One region of the Frigoribacterium sp. NBH87 genome, then DNA from elsewhere that is predicted to be linked to it. Evidence: predicted binding sites of a transcription regulator. Region 1 holds the regulator's gene; each other region holds the start of a gene.
The links. Region 1 encodes HrcA, which represses chaperone genes, less so after heat shock. Its sites were predicted from a motif close to TTNGCACTCGNNNNNNNCGAGTGCNAA; they were not measured.

Region 1 (5,834 bases):
GCCGGGTCGGCCGACAGGGCCGAGGCCGTCGCCACGATCTCGGCGAGCAGCGCGGGGTCGCCCGCGGCCAGCTCGGCGACGTCGTGCCACCGCTCGGTCTTGGGGACGACGAGCAGATGGACGGGAGCCTTGGGCTCGACGTCGCGGAACGCGATGACCCGCTCGTTCTCGAAGACGATGTCGGCCGGGATCTCGCGCGCGACGATGCGGCTGAAGACGGACGGCTGGTCGGAGCCGCCGGGGGCCTGGCTGGTCTGGTCGTCGGACATGCCGCTCATCGTACCGGCGGCCGGTGACACCGGCCCGACGTCGACGACGGGGCCGCCTACCAGCGACCGAGCCGCACGCTGAGGACGGCCAGGGCCGCCGGGCCCGCCGTCGAGGTCCGCAGCACGCTGTCGCCGAGCCTCGCGAGCGTGGCGCCCGCGTCGACGAAGAGGGCGAGCTCGGCGGGCGAGACGCCGCCCTCGGGGCCGACCACCACCGTGACGACCGAGCCCGCGCCTCCCTCGGGCGGGAGGTCGACCGCGGAGAGCGCGAGGTCGGCCGTCGGCTCCAGCACGAGCACCGGGCCGAGCACCGTGCGGGCCGCGAGCTGCTTCGTCGTCGCGAGGTCGAGCACCTCGGGCGCCCAGGGCCGGATCGCCTGCTTCGTCGCCTCGCGGGTGATCGCCCGCCAGCGGCTCGTGCCCTTCGCGACCTTGGCGCCCTCCCAGCGCGACACCGACCGCGACGCCGACCAGGGGACGACCTCGTCGACGCCGAGCTCCGTCGCGGCCTGGACGGCCAGCTCGTCGCGGTCGCCCTTGGCGAGGGCCTGGGCCAGCGCGATCCGGACCCCGGGCCGGGGATGCGCGGTGACGGTCGCCGCCATCAGCGACAGCCGGTCGCCGGTCGCCTCGGTCACCTCGCCGCGCACGACCGTGCCGCGGCCGTCGCCGAGCGTGAGCTGCTCGCCGACCCGCACCCGGCTGACGGTGACGGCGTGCCGTGCCTCGGCGCCGGTGACCGTGACGGTCGAGCCGGCCACCGCCTCCGTCAGGTCGTCGACCAGGTAGAAGTGCGCCACGATCAGAAGTTGAGGAACCGGTCGCGCAGCTTGCCGAACAGGCCCTGCTGGAACTGCGACAGCTCGGGCGCCTGCTCGCGACGGCCGGCGGCGAACTTCTCGATCAGCTCGCGCTCCTTGTGGCTGAGCTTGGTCGGCGTCACCACCTGCACGCCGATCTTGAGGTCGCCGCGGCCCGTGCCGCGGAGCTTCGTGACCCCGCGGTCGCGGACGGTCAGCACGTCGCCGCTCTGGGTGCCCGGCTTGAGCTCGATCTCCACCGCGCCGTCGAGGCCGTCGAGGGTCGTCTCGGTGCCGAGGATCGCGTCGGACATCTGCACCTCGAGCGTCGCCAGCAGGTCGTCGCCGTTGCGGCTGTACGTCTCGTGGTGGCGGACCTTGACCTCGAGGTAGAGGTCGCCGTTGGGGCCGCCGGCCTGGCCGACCTCGCCCTGCCCGGGCAGCTGGAGGCGGAGGCCGGTGTCGACGCCCGCGGGGATGTCGATGGGGATGGTGCGGCGGGCGCGGACGCGGCCCTGGCCCTGGCAGGTCGGGCACGGGTTCGGGATGACGGTGCCGTAGCCGCGGCAGGTGCCGCAGGGGCTGGAGGTCATGACGTTGCCGAGCAGCGAGCGGACCTGACGCTGGATCTGGCCCGAGCCGTGGCAGATGTCGCAGGTCTGGGGCGAGGTGCCGGGCGCGCAGCAGGACCCGGAGCAGGTCTCGCAGAGAACTGCGGTGTCGACCTCGATGTCGCGCTGCGTGCCGAAGACGATCTCTTCCAGGTCGACCTCGAGGCGGAGCAGGGCGTCCTGGCCGCGCTCGCGACGCGACCTCGGCCCCTGGCGCTGGCCGCCGCCTCCCCCGCCGCCGAAGAAGGCGTCGAAGATGTCGCCGAAGCCCGCGGCGCCGCCGCCCCCGCCGAAGCCGGTCTGGGGGCCGAGGTCGTAGCGCTCCCGCTGCTGGGGGTCGCTGAGGACGTCGTAGGCGTGGGTGACGTCCTTGAACCGCTCGGACGCCTCCGGGCTGGGGTTCACGTCGGGGTGCAGCTCGCGGGCGAGCCGGCGGTACGCCTTCTTGATCTCCTCCGGGGTCGCCGAGCGGTCGACTCCGAGCACGTCGTAATGATCTGCCACTGGTCCTCGTCTGCCTCTGGTGTGCGTCTGCGCTCCGCGGGGGCCGCGGAGCGGATGTCTGGGTGGGATGTCTGCTGGTCGTGTGTCGTGTCTGGGGGTGGAGTCGGTGGTCGGGGCCGCAGGCCGGCGCCGGCCCTCGTCAGCGCTCGGAGAGCAGGGACGAGAGGTAGCGGGCGACCGCCCGGACCGCCGCCATGTTGGTGGAGTAGTCCATGCGCATCGGGCCGAGCACGCCCAGGCGGGCGATCTCGCTGCCCGACGACGAGTAGCCGCTCGCGAGGACGGACGCCTGCGAGAGCCCGAACGACTCGTTCTCGCGGCCGATGCTGGCGGCGACGTCGACGGCGTCGAGCTGCATCTCGCCGAAGAGCCGGAGCAGCGCCACCTGCTCCTCGATGGCCTCGAGGACGGGGTAGAGGTTGCCGCTGAAGTCGTCGCCGATGCGGACGAGGTTCGCCGCGCCCGCCATGACCAGGCGGTCCTGGCGGCCGGTGGCGAGCTGCTCGACGAGGCTCGCCACGAGGAGCCCGACGGTGGCCGCGCGCTCGGGCGGGTGCTGTGCCGGCAGGTCGGCCAGCGCGGTCGCGGCGGCGCTCAGGGCAGCCCCGCCGACGAGGGCGTTGAGCGAGGAGCGCAGCTCGCCGAGGAAGGACTCGTCGACCGGCGCGGGGAGCTCGACGACCCGCTGCTCGACCTGGCCCGTGTCGGTGATGAGCACCGTCATGACCCGGCGCTCGGCGAGGCTGACGAGCTCGACGTGGCGGACGCGGGCCCGCGAGAAGGAGGGGTACTGGACGAGGGCGACCTGGTTCGTCAGCTGGCTGAGCAGGCGGACGGTGCGGCCGAGGACCTCGTCGAGGTCGGTGGAGTCGCCGAGGAAGGTCTCGATCGCCTGGCGCTGCGCGGCGCTGAGCGGGCGGAGGTCGGCGAGCTGGTCGACGAAGAGGCGGTACCCCTTGTCGGTGGGGACGCGGCCGCTCGAGGTGTGCGGGGCCGCGATGAGCTCCTCCTCCTCGAGGAGGGCCATGTCGTTGCGGATCGTCGCGGCGGAGACGCCGAACTGGTGCCGCTCGACGATGGACTTCGAGCCCACGGGCTCGCGGGAGGCGACGTAGTCGTGCACGATGACGCGCAGCACCTCGAGCCCTCGTTCCGAGACCACCGCACACCTCCTCATCGCACCACGGGCCCGGTGCGCCCCGGGGGCGTCGACACGGACCGGCTGGCACTCGCCGTACCAGACTGCCAATGCTACGCCACCGGCCTGGCGGCACCTACTCGCGCCGCGCCTCCCTGTCCTATGCTCGGCGTGACGGACACCGGACCGCGCGGTCCGGTCGACGCCCTCGGGCACCGGCCCCTCCGGGGCGGGAGGCCGTCACCTCCGACCACGACGAACCAGGTGAGCAGATGACCGACACCCCGCCCGCAGAGCCGCACGACCCCTATGCCAAGCAGCCCGGCCAGGGCGGCCCGGCCGGCCAGCCCGGCCCGCCGCCGTACGGCCAGCAGGCATCGGGCCAGCAGGCGCCGCAGGGCGGCCCGCAGCCCTACGGCCAGCAGCAGCCCTGGGGCCAGCAGGCCCCGGGCGGCGGTGCCGGCTACCAGCAGGCCGGCCAGCCCCTCCGCCCCGAGGATGAGAAGCTCTGGTCGACGCTGATCCACGTCGGCGGGATCCTGTTCGGGTTCATCCCGGCGCTCGTCGGCTACCTCGTGCTGAAGGACCGCGGTCCGTTCATCCGGGAGCACACGCGTCAGGCGCTCAACTTCCAGATCACGATGACGATCGCGAGCGTGGTCGGTGCCCTGCTCTGGATCGTGCTCGTCGGCTACCTGATCTCGGCCGCCGTCGCCATCGTCATCCTCGTCTTCAGCATCCTCGCGGCCCTGGCCGCGAACAAGGGCGAGTACTACAAGTACCCGCTGACGATCGAGTTCATCAAGGCGTAGCCCGCCGAGGCGACGGCGTCGCCGCACCCACCGAGGCGCGTCTCCCCCGGGGAGGCGCGCCTCGCGTCACGCCGGGAGCAGCCGGCTGACGACGGCGTCGGCCATCAGGCGCCCGGTGCGCGTCAGCTCGACACGGCCTGCTAGGGCGGCGCGGCCGTCGATCCAGCCGTCCGCGATGAGCCCGGCGACCGCCGCCCGGCCCGTCGCGTCGAGGTCGCTCGTCGGCAGGCCGTCCCGGGTGCGGACGGCGAGCAGCACGCGCTCGACCCGGCGCGTCTCGTCGTCGAGGGTCTCCCGCCCCGCCCCGGGCGACTCCCCCGCGGTCATCCGCTGGGCGTAGGCGGCCGGGTGCTTGACGTTCCACCAGCGGACGCCGCCCACGTGGCTGTGCGCACCGGGCCCGACGCCCCACCAGTCCTGGCCCGTCCAGTACGACAGGTTGTGGCGCGACCGGTGCTCGACGCCCCTCGACCAGTTGCTCACCTCGTACCAGTCGTAGCCGGCCTCGGCCAGGCGGGCGTCGGCCAGCTCGTACATGTCGGCGGCCGTGTCGTCGTCGGGCTGCGCGACCTCGCCGCGACGGATCTGCCGGGCGAGCTTCGTGCCGTCCTCGACGATCAGGGCGTAGGCCGAGAGGTGGTCGGGCTCCTGCGCGAGCGCGACGTCGAGCGACCGCGTCCAGTCGTCGAGGGTCTCGCCCGGCGTGCCGTAGATGAGGTCGAGGCTGACGTCGAGGCCGGCCTCCCGCGCCCAGGCCACGACGAGCGGGATCCGCTCGGGGTCGTGGGTGCGCTCGAGCGTCGCCAGCACGCTCGGCACGGCCGACTGCATGCCGAAGCTGACCCGGGTGAAGCCGGCGGCCGCGAGGGCGCGCAGGTACTCCGCGTCGACGCTGTCCGGGTTGGCCTCCGTCGTGACCTCGGCCCCCGCCTCCAGCCCCCAGGTGTCGACGACGGCGTGCAGCATCGTCGCGAGGTCGGTGTGCGGCAGCATCGTCGGGGTGCCACCGCCGAAGAACACGGTGGAGGCGCGGCGCGGCGGCAGGCCCGCCCGCTCGAGCACACGGCCGGCCTGGGCGACCTCGGCCACCGCCTGCGAGGCGTAGTCGTCTCGACGGGCCCCGCGCAGCTCGTCGCCCGTGTAGGTGTTGAAGTCGCAGTAGCCGCAGCGGACACGGCAGAACGGGACGTGGAGGTAGACGCCGAGGTCGCGGTCGGCGACGCCCTCGACCACGGAGGCGGGCAGGGCTCCGTCGGCGGGGGCCGGGTCGGCGACGGGGAGGGCTCCGGGCACCGTCAGTGGCCCGGACGCACGTCGCGGACCTCGTCGGGACCGTGACGGCGCGACTCCTCGTCGTCCGCCGCGGCCTCGGCGGCGGCCGCGAGGTCGACGTCGTCGACGCTCGGCACGGTCTCGCTCGCGTCGCCGGTCTCGTCGTTCTGGCTCAGGGCCTGGAGGTAGCGCTTCGTGTAGAGGGTCTGCGTGCGCTTCATGAACGGCGACACGAGGCGCCAGCGCCACGTGCTCGGGCGCGAGAAGGCACGGATCGTCAGCCACACCGAGCCGTCGTCGGTCTGGTCGACGATCCAGCTCTCTTCTCCGCTCTCGGGGTGGCCCTCGAGCGTGCCGTAGGCGAAGCCCTTGCGCTTCGGCTCGTCGACGACGTAGACGACCCGCACCGGCGCCTCCACCTGGCGGCC
Region 2 (5,834 bases), 1.3 Mb from region 1:
GCCGCCGACGAGGCCGCCGCCGGCACCGGTGACGGCACGGCCGGCCACGGCCCCGAGGCGCCCGCCGTCGTGCTCGGCGAGGAGAACAAGCTGCGGCAGGTGATCACGAACCTGATGGGCAACGCGATGCGCTTCACGGAGCACGACAGCCCCATCGAGCTCGTGGTGCAGTCCGACCCGGGCCGGGGCGTGGCGACGATCGACATCGTCGACCACGGTGAGGGGATCCCGCCGCAGATCCGCGAGAAGATCTTCCAGCGCTTCTGGCGCGCCGACTCGTCGCGCACCCGTGACACCGGCGGCTCGGGCCTGGGGCTGGCGATCGTGTCGGGCATCGTGGCGGCTCACCGGGGCAGCGTCGACGTCTTCGATACCCCCGGGGGCGGAGCCACCTTCCGCGTGGCCCTGCCGCTCTTCCCCGAGAACGGCGTCCCGCCCGAGACGCCGGCGACCGGCGTGCCCGGCCAGGCCCCCGCCTCCCCCGGCTCCGTCACGCTCGCGTAGCCCGCGCTCCGCCCGATGCGTCTCGCTCGCGGCCCCCGGCGCGCCTACCGCCCGCCCGCCCCGCGGCCCTCCGCTCCGTCTCGGTCGCCTAGCCAGCGCTCACCGCTTGCCCGACCCGCGCCTCCCGGCTCGTGGTCTCGTAATTTGAGAGGGATCGGGCGATCGAACGCTGGGGATCGCCTTGATCTGGCCGACGCTCGACGGATCGCTCGCGTTCTGCGGCGCAACCGCTCGGGACGGCAGACCCACAGCCCAGGATCACTCTCAAATTACGAGCCCCGCCCCGAGCGACTGGCGGAGGCGGGGAGGCGCGGTGGCGGGCAGCCGGGAACCGCCCTGGACTGGCCGACGAGCGACGAATTGCTCGCGTTCTGCGGCGACCCCGGGAACGCCGAAGGGCGGCTCCCCCGGAGGGGAACCGCCCTTGAGCGTGGAACCGTTCGGACTAGAAGTCCATGCCACCCGTGGGGTCGCCGGCCGGGGCCGGGTTCTTCTCGGGCTTCTCGGCGACGACGGCCTCGGTGGTCAGGAACAGACCAGCGATGGAGGCGGCGTTCTGCAGGGCAGAGCGGGTCACCTTGGCCGGGTCGATGATGCCGGCGGCGATCATGTCGACGTACTCGCCGGTCGCGGCGTTGAGGCCGTGACCGATCGGGAGGCCGCGGACCTTGTCGGCGACGACGCCGGGCTCCATGCCCGCGTTGAAGGCGATCTGCTTCAGGGGAGCGTCGATCGCGACACGGACGATGTTCGCCCCGGTCGCCTCGTCGCCCTCGAGCTGCAGCTCGGCGAGGGCGGTCTTGCCGGCCTGGATGAGCGCGACGCCACCACCGGCGACGATGCCCTCCTCGACGGCGGCCTTCGCGTTGCGGACGGCGTCCTCGATGCGGTGCTTGCGCTCCTTGAGCTCCACCTCGGTCGCGGCACCCGCCTTGATGACGGCGACGCCGCCGGCGAGCTTGGCGAGGCGCTCCTGGAGCTTCTCACGGTCGTAGTCGCTGTCGGTCGCCTCGATCTCGCTGCGGATCTGACGCACGCGGCCGGCGATCTGCTCGGCGTCGCCGGCACCCTCGACGATCGTGGTCTCGTCCTTCGTGATGACGACCTTGCGGGCACGGCCGAGCAGGTCGAGCGTGGCGTTCTCGAGCTTGAGGCCGACCTCCTCCGCGATGACCTGGCCACCGGTGAGGATGGCGATGTCCTGCAGCTGCGCCTTGCGACGGTCGCCGAAGCCGGGGGCCTTGACGGCGACCGACTTGAAGATGCCGCGGATCTTGTTCACGACGAGCGTGGCCAGGGCCTCGCCGTCGACGTCCTCCGCGATGATCAGGAGCTGCTTGCCCGACTGGATCACCTTGTCGACGATCGGCAGGAGGTCCTTGATGTTGGAGATCTTCGAGTTGACGATGAGCACGTAGGCGTCCTCGAAGACGGCCTCCTGGCGCTCGGGGTCGGTGACGAAGTACTGCGACAGGTAGCCCTTGTCGAAGCGCATGCCCTCGGTCAGCTCGAGCTCGGTGCCGAAGGTGTTCGACTCCTCGACGGTGACGACGCCCTCCTTGCCGACCTTGTCGATGGCCTCGGCGATGAGCGCACCGATGGTGGGGTCGGCGGCGGAGATCGAGGCGGTCGCCGCGATCTGCTCCTTGGTCTCGATGTCCTTCGCGTCGGCGAGGAGCTGAGCGGAGACCGCGGCGGCGGCCTTCTCGATGCCGCGCTTGAGCGAGATGGGGTCGGCACCGGCGGCGACGTTGCGGAGGCCCTCACGGACGAGCGCCTGGGCGAGCACGGTGGCGGTGGTGGTGCCGTCGCCGGCGACGTCGTCGGTCTTCTTGGCGACCTCCTTGACGAGCTCGGCACCGATCTTCTCGAACGGGTCGTCGAGCTCGATCTCCTTGGCGATGGAGACGCCGTCGTTCGTGATGGTGGGGGCGCCCCACTTCTTCTCGAGGACGACGTTGCGGCCGCGGGGGCCGAGCGTGACCTTCACCGCGTCGGCCAGGATGTTCAGGCCACGCTCGAGGCCGCGACGGGCCTCTTCGTCAAAAGCAATGATCTTAGCCATGTGTTACTCGTCCCTCCCGGACGTCATGAAGCAGAGGTACTTGGCACTCACCTGCGGCGAGTGCCAGAGCGATTCTGGCACTCCCACCTTGTGAGTGCAAGCCGTCCGGGCAGGCCCACGGCGAGCCCCCGGACGTGACGCCGCCGCCCGCCCCGGGAGGGCGGACGGCGTCGTGTCGGAGGGGCCGAGGGGCCGAGGGGCGGGGCTCAGGCGAGCCGCACCGACTCCGCCTGCGGCCCCTTGCTCCCGGTGCCCACCTCGAAGACGACCGCCTGGCCCTCCTCGAGCACCTTGTAGCCGCTCATGTCGATGGCCGAGTAGTGCACGAAGACGTCCTGCCCGCCTCCCTCGACCGTGATGAAGCCGAAGCCCTTCTCCGCGTTGAACCACTTGACGGTCCCGTGTGCCATGGTGCTGCTCCCCTTGCTGTGTTCGTACGGCGGCCGGTCGGTGCCGGGGCCGGGTCGACGCAGTGGCCTGCGCACCCGAACGGTGCAGCCTCGCTCGTTCGGGGCGGGGCGGGCGGGCCGTAGGGGGCGACCAAGACCAGATGCTAGTGCGGCCCCCGGCGCCGACGACAGCCCCGAAGGCCGCAGAACGAACCCGCGGGCGCCCGTCGGCCCGATCCTTTACACGCCCGAAACAGAAGGGGCACGAGGAGGCCCCCGAGGAGGCGCGGAGCGGGGCCCCTGCCCCGGTCGCACCGCCCCCGCGCTCGCCCGCTACGACGAGAAGTCGGTGCCGAGCACGACGGTGATGGTCGCCCCCGGGAAGGCCGTGCTCTGCTGCGTCGCGTCGATGCCGAGCGACTCGGCGACGCCGAGCGCGGCCGCGCGGTCGGCGGCCGTGGCGTAGTAGACGGTGGAGGTGGCGGAGCGCTCGGGCGCGTTGCCCTGGCTGCCGACCGTCCAGCCGGCGGTGTCGAGTGTCGTCGCGGCCCGGCCGGCGAGGCCGCTCGTCGTCGTCGCGTTGAGCACGGCGATCGTCGTCGAGGCGGGCACGTCGGAGGGGTCGGCCGCGGTGGCCGTCGGGGTCGGCGTCACGGCGGGCGTCTCGCCGGCGGCGTCGGTCGACCCGTCGGTCGCGGCCCCGTCGCCGTCGGTCGCCTCGTCGGACGGCTCGGTCGTCGCGTCGCCGGCCTCGGCCGAGCTGCTCGCGCTGGGGGCGACGAACTGGAAGCTGTCGTTGAGGACGCCCAGGGCGACCACCCCGGCGCCGACGAGGAGGCCGGTGGCGAGGGCCGCCCAGGCGACGACCACCCAGCCGCGCCCCCGGCGGGGCTCGGAGCGGTGCGCCCCGACCCTCTCCAGGTCGCGGGGCACCTCGTCGAAACGGTCGCGGGGGTACTTCGGCATGGTCTCCGTGGTCTTCCGGGTCAGCGGGGCGTGGGCCCGAACGAACGGTCGGCGCGGGCCCGGGCGCGCTGGTCGCGCAGGCGCTGCAGGCGACCGACCACCAGGGGCGCGTAGGCCAGTGCAGCAGGTCGGTCGATGAGCGAGTTGAGCAACTGCTGATAGCGCGCGACGCCGAGCCCGAGCTCTCGCCGGATCAGCGCCTCCTTCTGGCCCGGCGTGGCCGGCGGCGACTGCTCCAGGTCGAGGATCGCGCGGTCGAGGGTCGACAACGCGCCCGCGCGCACGCCGGTGCCCCTGCTGCCCTCGTCGGTCACGTCCCGCCCTCTCGATCCTGGTCACCATAACGTCGGGGCGGGCCGTGGCCGGGGAGGCGGGGCGCGGTTCGGCCCGTTCAGCCGACGGTCGTGAGGCGGGTGCCGTGGGCGTCGCCGACGGCGAGCGGCCGTCCGTCGAGCGCGAGCACCGCGAAGGCCGACGTGCGCTCGACGAGGGCCGGGTCGACGGCCCCGACGTCGTCGAGCAGGCCGATCCGCTCGTACGAGACCCAGGTGGCGCCGAGCCCCCTGACCGTGTCGACGAACTGCTGTCGTCGTCTGCCCGGCAGGTAGACGAGCGTGCCGGTCGAGACGACGACGAGACGTGCGTCGGCGGGCGCCGTCGCCGCGAGGGCCTCGAGGTCGTCGACGGCGTCGCCGCGGGCGACCCGGGGAGGCGCGGTGCGGGCGAGCGCGACCGCCCGCTCGAGCAGGTCGGCCCGCTCCGTCGCCCCGGGCGGCAGCAGTGCGCGCAGCCAGGCGACGGCCGCGTCGTCGCGGACGTCGACGGGGTCGAGGTCGAGCCCGGCGCGCCAGACCACCTCCGGCAGCTCGACCGCGCCGAGACCGGTGCCCGCTCCGCCGGGTGCGGCGTCACCACGGCCGTCCGTCACGTCCAGCGTCAGCTTCACGGGGCTCTGCGGGTCGCCCCAGCGGACGTCGCCCGCGCGGTACGAGACGAGGTCGGGCAGGAGGCAGAGGCCGGCCGAGGCCCCCACCTCGAGCAGCGCGACCGGCTCGTCGAGGCGGGCCAGGGCGAGCGAGACCGGGCCGCTCCGGCGCAGGTCGTTCGTCTGCACGGCGCGTCGGCCGAGCTCCGCGACCACGGCGTCGGCGTGGTCGAGCAGCCAGCTCCGGAGGCGCGGCCAGGGCCCCGGGGGCGCATCCAGCCACCGGCACGTCGCGAGCACCAGGACGGGCTGGCGCCGCGACTCCGGCGCCCTCTCGACGACGGCCAGCGCGGCCTCGTCGGCGGCGAGGCCGGCGGCCAGCTCGGCCCAGCCGGGCGACCCCTCGGCGGCGGCCTGCGCCGAGTAGGCGAGGAAGCGGTCGGCGAGCGTCACGGGCCCGAGTCTAGGGAGCGCCGCGGGGCGTCACCCGGGGAATGGGGCTCAGCGGGACAGTGTTGGATGGGGAGTCCCCGAACGTGTCAGGAGTGCACCCATGACGAACGACAACAGCACGTACAAGGTCGAGAAGACCGACGAAGAATGGCGCCGCGAGCTCACCCCGGAGGAGTACTCGGTGCTCCGCCAGGCCGCGACGGAGCGCCCGTGGACGGGCGAGCTCCTCGACGAGGAGCGCGCCGGCACCTACGCCTGCGCCGCCTGCGGCGCCGAGCTCTTCAAGAGCGGCACCAAGTTCGACAGCGGCTGCGGCTGGCCGAGCTTCTACGAGTCCGTCCGGCCCGACGCCGTCGACCTGATCGAGGACTCCAGCCTCGGCATGGTCCGCACCGAGGTCCGCTGCGCGAACTGCGGCTCGCACCTCGGCCACGTCTTCCCCGACGGCTTCGGCACCCCGACGGGCGACCGCTACTGCATGAACTCGATCTCGCTGTCGTTCACCGAGGGCGACGCCGCCTCGACGGACTCG
Region 3 (5,834 bases), 1.5 Mb from region 1:
TGTAGACCTTGCTCATGTCCCAGCCCTGCGAGACGAGCTCGGGCACGATCGACGCGGTCTCGTCGAAGGCGAGGATGACGATGGCGTCGGGGTCGGAGCCGATCGCCGCGGTCACCTCGGACGAGAACGTGGTCTGGCCGGGCGGGAACTCCTGGCCCTCGCCCTCGGCGCCGTAGACGACGGTGCCGCCGGAGGACTCGATCGAGGCCTGGGTCGAGTTGCGGAGGCCGGTGCCGTAGGTGTCGTTGAAGACGATGAACGCGACGTTGGCGTTGCCGTCGTCGACGATCTGCTGGCCGAGCGCCGAGCCCTGGACGGAGTCCGGCGGCGCGGTGCGGAAGTAGTACGACGAGTAGCCGCTGAGGTCGGTCGCCGTGTTGGCGGGCGAGATCTGCACGATGCAGGCCGCGGTGATCTGGTCGATGACGTTCAGCGTGACGCTGGAGGACTCCGCGCCGATGGCGACGGGCACCTTGGCGTCGATCAGCTGCGTCGCTGCGGCGCTCGAGACGGTGAGGTCGTTGCTGTCGCCCGAGTCGGTGCTGGGGTCGATCGTGACGTCCTGGCCGAGCACGCCGCCGGCGGCGTTGATGTCCTCGACGGCGAGGCCGACGCCGGACTCGGCGGGCGGGTTGAGGTACGCGAGGGTACCCGTGCTCGGCAGGATGGTGCCGATGCGGAGAGCGTCCTGGCTGGGGCTGCTGGGCGCCTCGCAGGCGGCAGCGGGGTCGGTCTTCGCCGACGCCGACGCACTCGACGAGGAGGTGTCGTCGCTGGGCGTCGAGGTGGACGAACAAGCGGCGAGGAGGACGGAGGCGGCTCCTGCGAGCGCCAGAGCCTTCAGCCCTTTGGTGGATCGGATCATCCGTGGTCCCTTTCTGGAAGCGCGTGCAGCCGGACCGCCACTAGGCAGACGGTCCTCGCGATTGAGAAGAAACTAGGGCTCGATTGTTTCCGGCGCGTGTTCTGGTCGTCACTCAGGGGTTTCGTTAGCAATTCGTGACATGCCCTCAGGAGGCGCGGTGCGGGCCCCGGACGGACGTCACGCTTCGGCGGGCCGCGGCCGTGCCCGGCGGCTCGCCGACACCATGTCGACGGTCAGCACCACGAGGGCGACCCAGACGATCGCGAAGCCGACCCAGCGGCTGGTCGGCATCTGCTCGTGGAGCAGGACGACGCCGACGACGAACTGCAGCACGGGCGCGAGGTACTGGGTGAGCCCGATCGTCGCGAGGGGCAGCCGTCGCGCGGCGGCCGCGAAGAGCAGCAGCGGGACCGCGGTCACGACGCCCGAGCTGATCACGGTGAGGGTGTGCAGCAGGCTCACCGAGCCGAACACGACGCCGCCGTCGACGCCGGTCGCCGCGATCACGACGAGGGCGACCGCCGCGACGGGCGCGACCGCCAGCGTCTCGAGGGTCAGGCCGCTGACGGCGTCGACGCGCCCGCCCATCTGCTTCTTGACGAGCCCGTAGGCGCCGAACGAGAACGCCATGATCAGCGACGCCCACGGCACGCCGCCGGTGCCGAGGGCGATCACGACGACGGCGACGGCGCTGAGGCCGATGGCGGCCCACTGGGCGGGCCGCAGGCGCTCCCGCAGCACGACGACAGCGAGCAGGACGGTGACGATCGGGTTGATGAAGTAGCCGAGGGCCGCCTCGACGACGTGCCCGGCGAGCGTCGCGACGATGAAGGTCGTCCAGTTGACGACGATGAGCACGCCCGCGAGCGCCATCGGCGCGACGACGCGGCCCTGGCGCAGCAGCGCCAGGAAGGCCGGGAAGCCGCGCGTGACGGCGAGCAGCACCAGGCAGAACGCCAGCGAGAAGAGGATGCGCCACGAGACGATCTCGAACGGCCCCGAGGGCGACATGAGCAGGAAGAAGATCGGCAGCACGCCCCACAGGCCGTAGGCGCTGACCGCGTAGGCGAGGCCGGAGCCGGCTCGCTCGGCCGGGCCCGAGGGCCGGGCGGGGCCGGCGGGCTCGACGGGGGCGGAGGAGGCGCGGGCACGGTCGTCGGTCACGTCACGACTCTAGGGCGAGCCCCCGTCGCCGACCGGCCCGGTGCTGCCGTCGACCGTGCCGCTCCTGCCGATCTCGCGAACGGGCGGCCCGCACAGCGCCTCGACGGGACGGCGCCCCGCCTCGCGCCGCCCGCGCACGACGAAGGCCCCCGCCGTGTGGCGGGGGCCTCCGGGTGGAGCAGGGTGTCGACCGACTAGCGGACGATGACGGCGAGCACGTCGCGGGCCGAGAGGACGAGGTAGTCCTGGCCGTCGTACTTGACCTCGGTTCCGCCGTACTTGCTGTAGATGACCTTGTCGCCGACGGCGACGTCGAGCGGGACGCGGTTGCCGTTGTCGTCGATGCGACCCGGACCGACCGCCACGACCTCGCCCTCCTGGGGCTTCTCCTTGGCGGTGTCGGGGATCACGAGGCCGGAAGCCGTGGTCTGCTCGGCTTCGACCTGCTGGATGACGATGCGATCTTCGAGCGGCTTGATGGAGACCGACACGGTTGACCTCTGCTTTCTCGGAACTTCGTAGAACGTGGGGTGGCACTCACCACGTGCGAGTGCCAGGAACAACTGTAGGGGCCCGCTGGCACTCGGTCAACACGAGTGCCAGCGGCACGGCGTCGATGCGCGAGACTGGAGCCCATGGACACCACCGAGCTGCTCGAGATCCTCTCGCCCGAGGGGCTCCGGCTGCTCGACTCGCTGCCGGCGCGGCGGAGCGACGACGACGTCGTCGGCACGGTCGCGGCGCTCCGCAAGCAGGGCCACTCCCCCGCGCTCGTCGCCGCCGTGCTGAGCCAGGCCCGGCTCCGGGGCCGTGCCGTCGCCAAGTTCGGCGACTTCGCCAGCCGCATGCTCTTCACCGAGGCGGGCCTCGAACAGGCCACGCGCCTCCCCGTGGCCGCCCGGCACGCCGGCCGGTTCCGCGCCGCCGGGGCCCGCCGGGTCGCCGACCTCGGCTGCGGCATCGGGGGCGACGCGATGGCCCTGGCCGCCCTCGAGCTCGACGTGCTCGCGGTCGAGCGCGACGAGGTCACCGCCGCCGTCGCCGCGTACAACCTCGCCCCCTGGTCGGGCGCCCGCGTCGAGCACGCCGACGCCGCCGACGTCGACCTCGCGGACGTCGACGCCGTCTTCCTCGACCCGGCCCGGCGCACGGCGGGCCACAGCGGCACCAAGCGCCTCGCCGACCCGGCCGACTGGTCGCCCTCGCTCGACGTCGCCTTCGGGCACGCCGAGCACCGCCCGACCGGGGTCAAGCTCGGCCCCGGCATCGACCGCGAGCTGCTGCCCGCCGACGCGGAGTGCCAGTGGATCTCCGTCGACCGCGAGGTCGTCGAGCTCGGGGTCTGGTTCGGGGCGCTCGCGCGGCCCGGCGTCGGGCGGTCCGCCCTCGTGGTCACCGCCTCCGGCACCGCCGAGCTCACCGCGCCCGCCGACTCCGACGACGTCGAGGTGGGCGACCTCGGCGAGTGGCTCTACGAGCCCGACGGCGCCGTCATCCGGGCCCGCCTGATCGGCGACCTCGCCCGGAGCCTCGGCGCCCGGACGGTCAGCCGCGACATCGCCTACCTCACCTCCGACACGCCGGTCGAGACGCCCTTCGCCCAGGTCTTCCGCGTGGTCGAGGCCCTGCCCCTCGACGAGAAGACCCTCAAGCGCGAGCTGCGCGCCCGGGGCGTCGGCCGCCTCGAGATCAAGAAGCGCGGGGTCGACGTCGACCCCGCCGCGTTCCGCAAGCGCCTCTCGCTGCAGGGCACCGGCTCGGCGACGCTGGTGCTGACGCGCGTCGCCGGGCGACACACGGCCCTGCTCTGCGAACGCGTCTGACCCGGCACGACGACGGCCGCCGCACCGGGGTGCGGCGGCCGAGGTCGTCAGGAGGCGCGGGCCGGGCGGTGAGCACCGCCGCCGGACCGCCTCGGGTCAGTACCCGTAGTAGCTGCTGTCGGCGACGGTGCTGAAGAACGTCGCCCAGCCGATCCAGACGACGATCGCGAGGGCGATGCCCGCGTAGCCGACGATGAGGCCGGTCAGCCAGAACCCGCGCGAACGGGGCTCGCGCTTCTGGGCGATGTGGCCGAGCACCACTCCGGCGATCGAGAAGATGATGCCGGCCCCGAAGGTGACGACGAGGATCGTGATGAACGCGCCGAAGATCGACCCGATCATCGCGAGCAGGCTGAGCACGCTCGACGGCTTGGTGGGCCCGGCCGAGGCGTAGGGGGCGTAGGGCGAGCCGTAGGGCTGCTGCTGCTGCGGGGCGCCGTAGGGCTGGCCGTACTGCTGCTGCGGCTGGCCGTACTGCTGCGGGGGCTGACCGTACGGGCCTGGCTGCGGCTGGCCGTACTGGCCCGGCTGCTGCGGCTGCTGCCCGTACTGGCCCTGCTGCGGCTGCTGCCCGTACTGCTGCGAGCCCGGCTGGCCGGGCGCCGCCGGGCCGGTCGGAGCACCGTAGCCGGGCCGCGGCGGCTGGGGAGCACCGTAGGGCGCCGACGCGGGAGCCCCGTAGGGAGCCGACTGCGGAGCGCCCTGCGCCGGCGCCCCGTAGGGTGCCGACTGCGGAGCGCCCTGCGCCGGCGCCCCGTAGGGAGCCGACTGCGGGGTCCCGTACGGCGCCGACTGCGGCGCACCCTGCGCCGGGGCACCGTAGGGAGCCGGCGCCGACGGCGCCGTGCCCTGCGCCGGGCCGGCCTGCGGCGCCGCGAACGGCGAGCGCTGCGGGGCCGGGGTCTGCCCCGGGGCGATGAACGGGTCGTGGGCGGGGCGCGCGGCGGGCTGGGACGCGGCGCCGGGGAAGGAGGTGGGGGGAAGCGGCGGTGACTGCTGCTCACCCGCGGGTGCGGGCGGAGGCGTCGGCGCCTGCGCCGGCTCGGTCTGCGGCGCGTCAGCGGACTGCGGTGCGCGCCCGGACTGCTCGGGGGTGGTGTCGTCGGTGGCCATCAGGAGCCTTTCGCGTGCGGGCGGCGGAGCATCGGAGGAGTCGCGGTGCGGTGTCGCAGGTCAGGTGCGGTGCCGTGCGGTGTCGCCTCGACCGCGGCGGGCCGGACGGACGACGGGGCCCACGCCGTCGGCGTGGACCCCGTCATCGTATCGACGCCTCCGATGAGGCAGCCATGAAGCCCGTGGGCGTCGGCTCAGTACGTCGAGTAGTCGAGCTGGCCCGAGCTGGCGAGCGCCCCGAAGAGGACGGCGAAGCCGACGGCCAGCAGGATGCCGCCGATCAGCACGACGTAGCCGAGGACGGTGCCCCAGAGCGCCATGCCGCGCCCCTCCTCGCCCGTCTTCTTGATCTGGCTGAGCGAGATGTGCCCGACGACGATCGCGGCGATGCTCGCGATGCCGGTGAAGAAGCCCGCGATGCCGAGGATGAGGGCGATCAGCGCGAGGCTGTTGCGCGGCGCCGGGCCGTAGCCCGGGCCGCCGGGGGCGCTGTAGCCCTGGCCGACGGGAGCGCCGTAGGCCGGCGGCTGCTGGCCGGAGGGCGTGCCGTAGCTGTCCTTCTGCGGCTGGCCCTGGGGGGCCGGGTACTGGTCGGTCATGTCCCGTGGTCTCCTCGTCGTGCGCCCGGCTCGTGCCGGTGGTCTGGTCCGCTCGATGCTACCGGCAGGGGCCCCGAGCGCCCCGCCCTCCGGGCACCTCCCGCGCAACAGCCGCGGGCGCGGGGCTCAGACCGCCTGCACCACGGTGACCGGCAGCGTCGAGTCGGCGCCGAAGTCGAGCGGCGAGGGCGCGTGACCGCGGGCCACCAGCTGGGCCCCCAGTGCGGCGATCATCGCCCCGTTGTCGGTGCAGAGCGAGAGCGGGGGCAC

Region 2: a site for HrcA is predicted at 2,610-2,636, ahead of groL (chaperonin GroEL). Genes of this name have one in related genera too.
Region 3: a site for HrcA is predicted at 2,606-2,632, ahead of groES (co-chaperone GroES). Genes of this name have one in related genera too.

What each region holds. Positions count from the first base shown of each region.
Region 1 is NZ_CP043650.1:90,716-96,549, reverse strand. It holds gene F1C15_RS00440 (histidine triad nucleotide-binding protein) at 1-269, opposite strand, end outside; gene F1C15_RS00435 (16S rRNA (uracil(1498)-N(3))-methyltransferase) at 326-1,069, opposite strand; gene dnaJ (molecular chaperone DnaJ) at 1,072-2,184, opposite strand; gene hrcA (heat-inducible transcriptional repressor HrcA) at 2,324-3,346, opposite strand; gene F1C15_RS16000 (DUF4870 domain-containing protein) at 3,595-4,134, shown strand; gene hemW (radical SAM family heme chaperone HemW) at 4,201-5,427, opposite strand; gene F1C15_RS00410 (DUF1990 family protein) at 5,430-5,834, opposite strand, start outside.
Region 2 is NZ_CP043650.1:1,371,079-1,376,912, forward strand. It holds gene F1C15_RS06295 (cell wall metabolism sensor histidine kinase WalK) at 1-504, shown strand, start outside; gene groL (chaperonin GroEL) at 950-2,569, opposite strand; gene F1C15_RS06305 (cold-shock protein) at 2,776-2,979, opposite strand; gene F1C15_RS06310 (LytR C-terminal domain-containing protein) at 3,292-3,924, opposite strand; gene F1C15_RS06315 (DUF3263 domain-containing protein) at 3,945-4,238, opposite strand; gene F1C15_RS06320 (DUF2332 domain-containing protein) at 4,316-5,302, opposite strand; gene msrB (peptide-methionine (R)-S-oxide reductase MsrB) at 5,403-5,834, shown strand, end outside.
Region 3 is NZ_CP043650.1:1,579,109-1,584,942, forward strand. It holds gene F1C15_RS07220 (ABC transporter substrate-binding protein) at 1-865, opposite strand, end outside; gene rarD (EamA family transporter RarD) at 1,043-2,029, opposite strand; gene groES (co-chaperone GroES) at 2,224-2,520, opposite strand; gene F1C15_RS07235 (class I SAM-dependent methyltransferase) at 2,665-3,852, shown strand; gene F1C15_RS07240 (DUF4190 domain-containing protein) at 3,949-4,965, opposite strand; gene F1C15_RS07245 (DUF4190 domain-containing protein) at 5,160-5,564, opposite strand; gene tsaD (tRNA (adenosine(37)-N6)-threonylcarbamoyltransferase complex transferase subunit TsaD) at 5,691-5,834, opposite strand, start outside.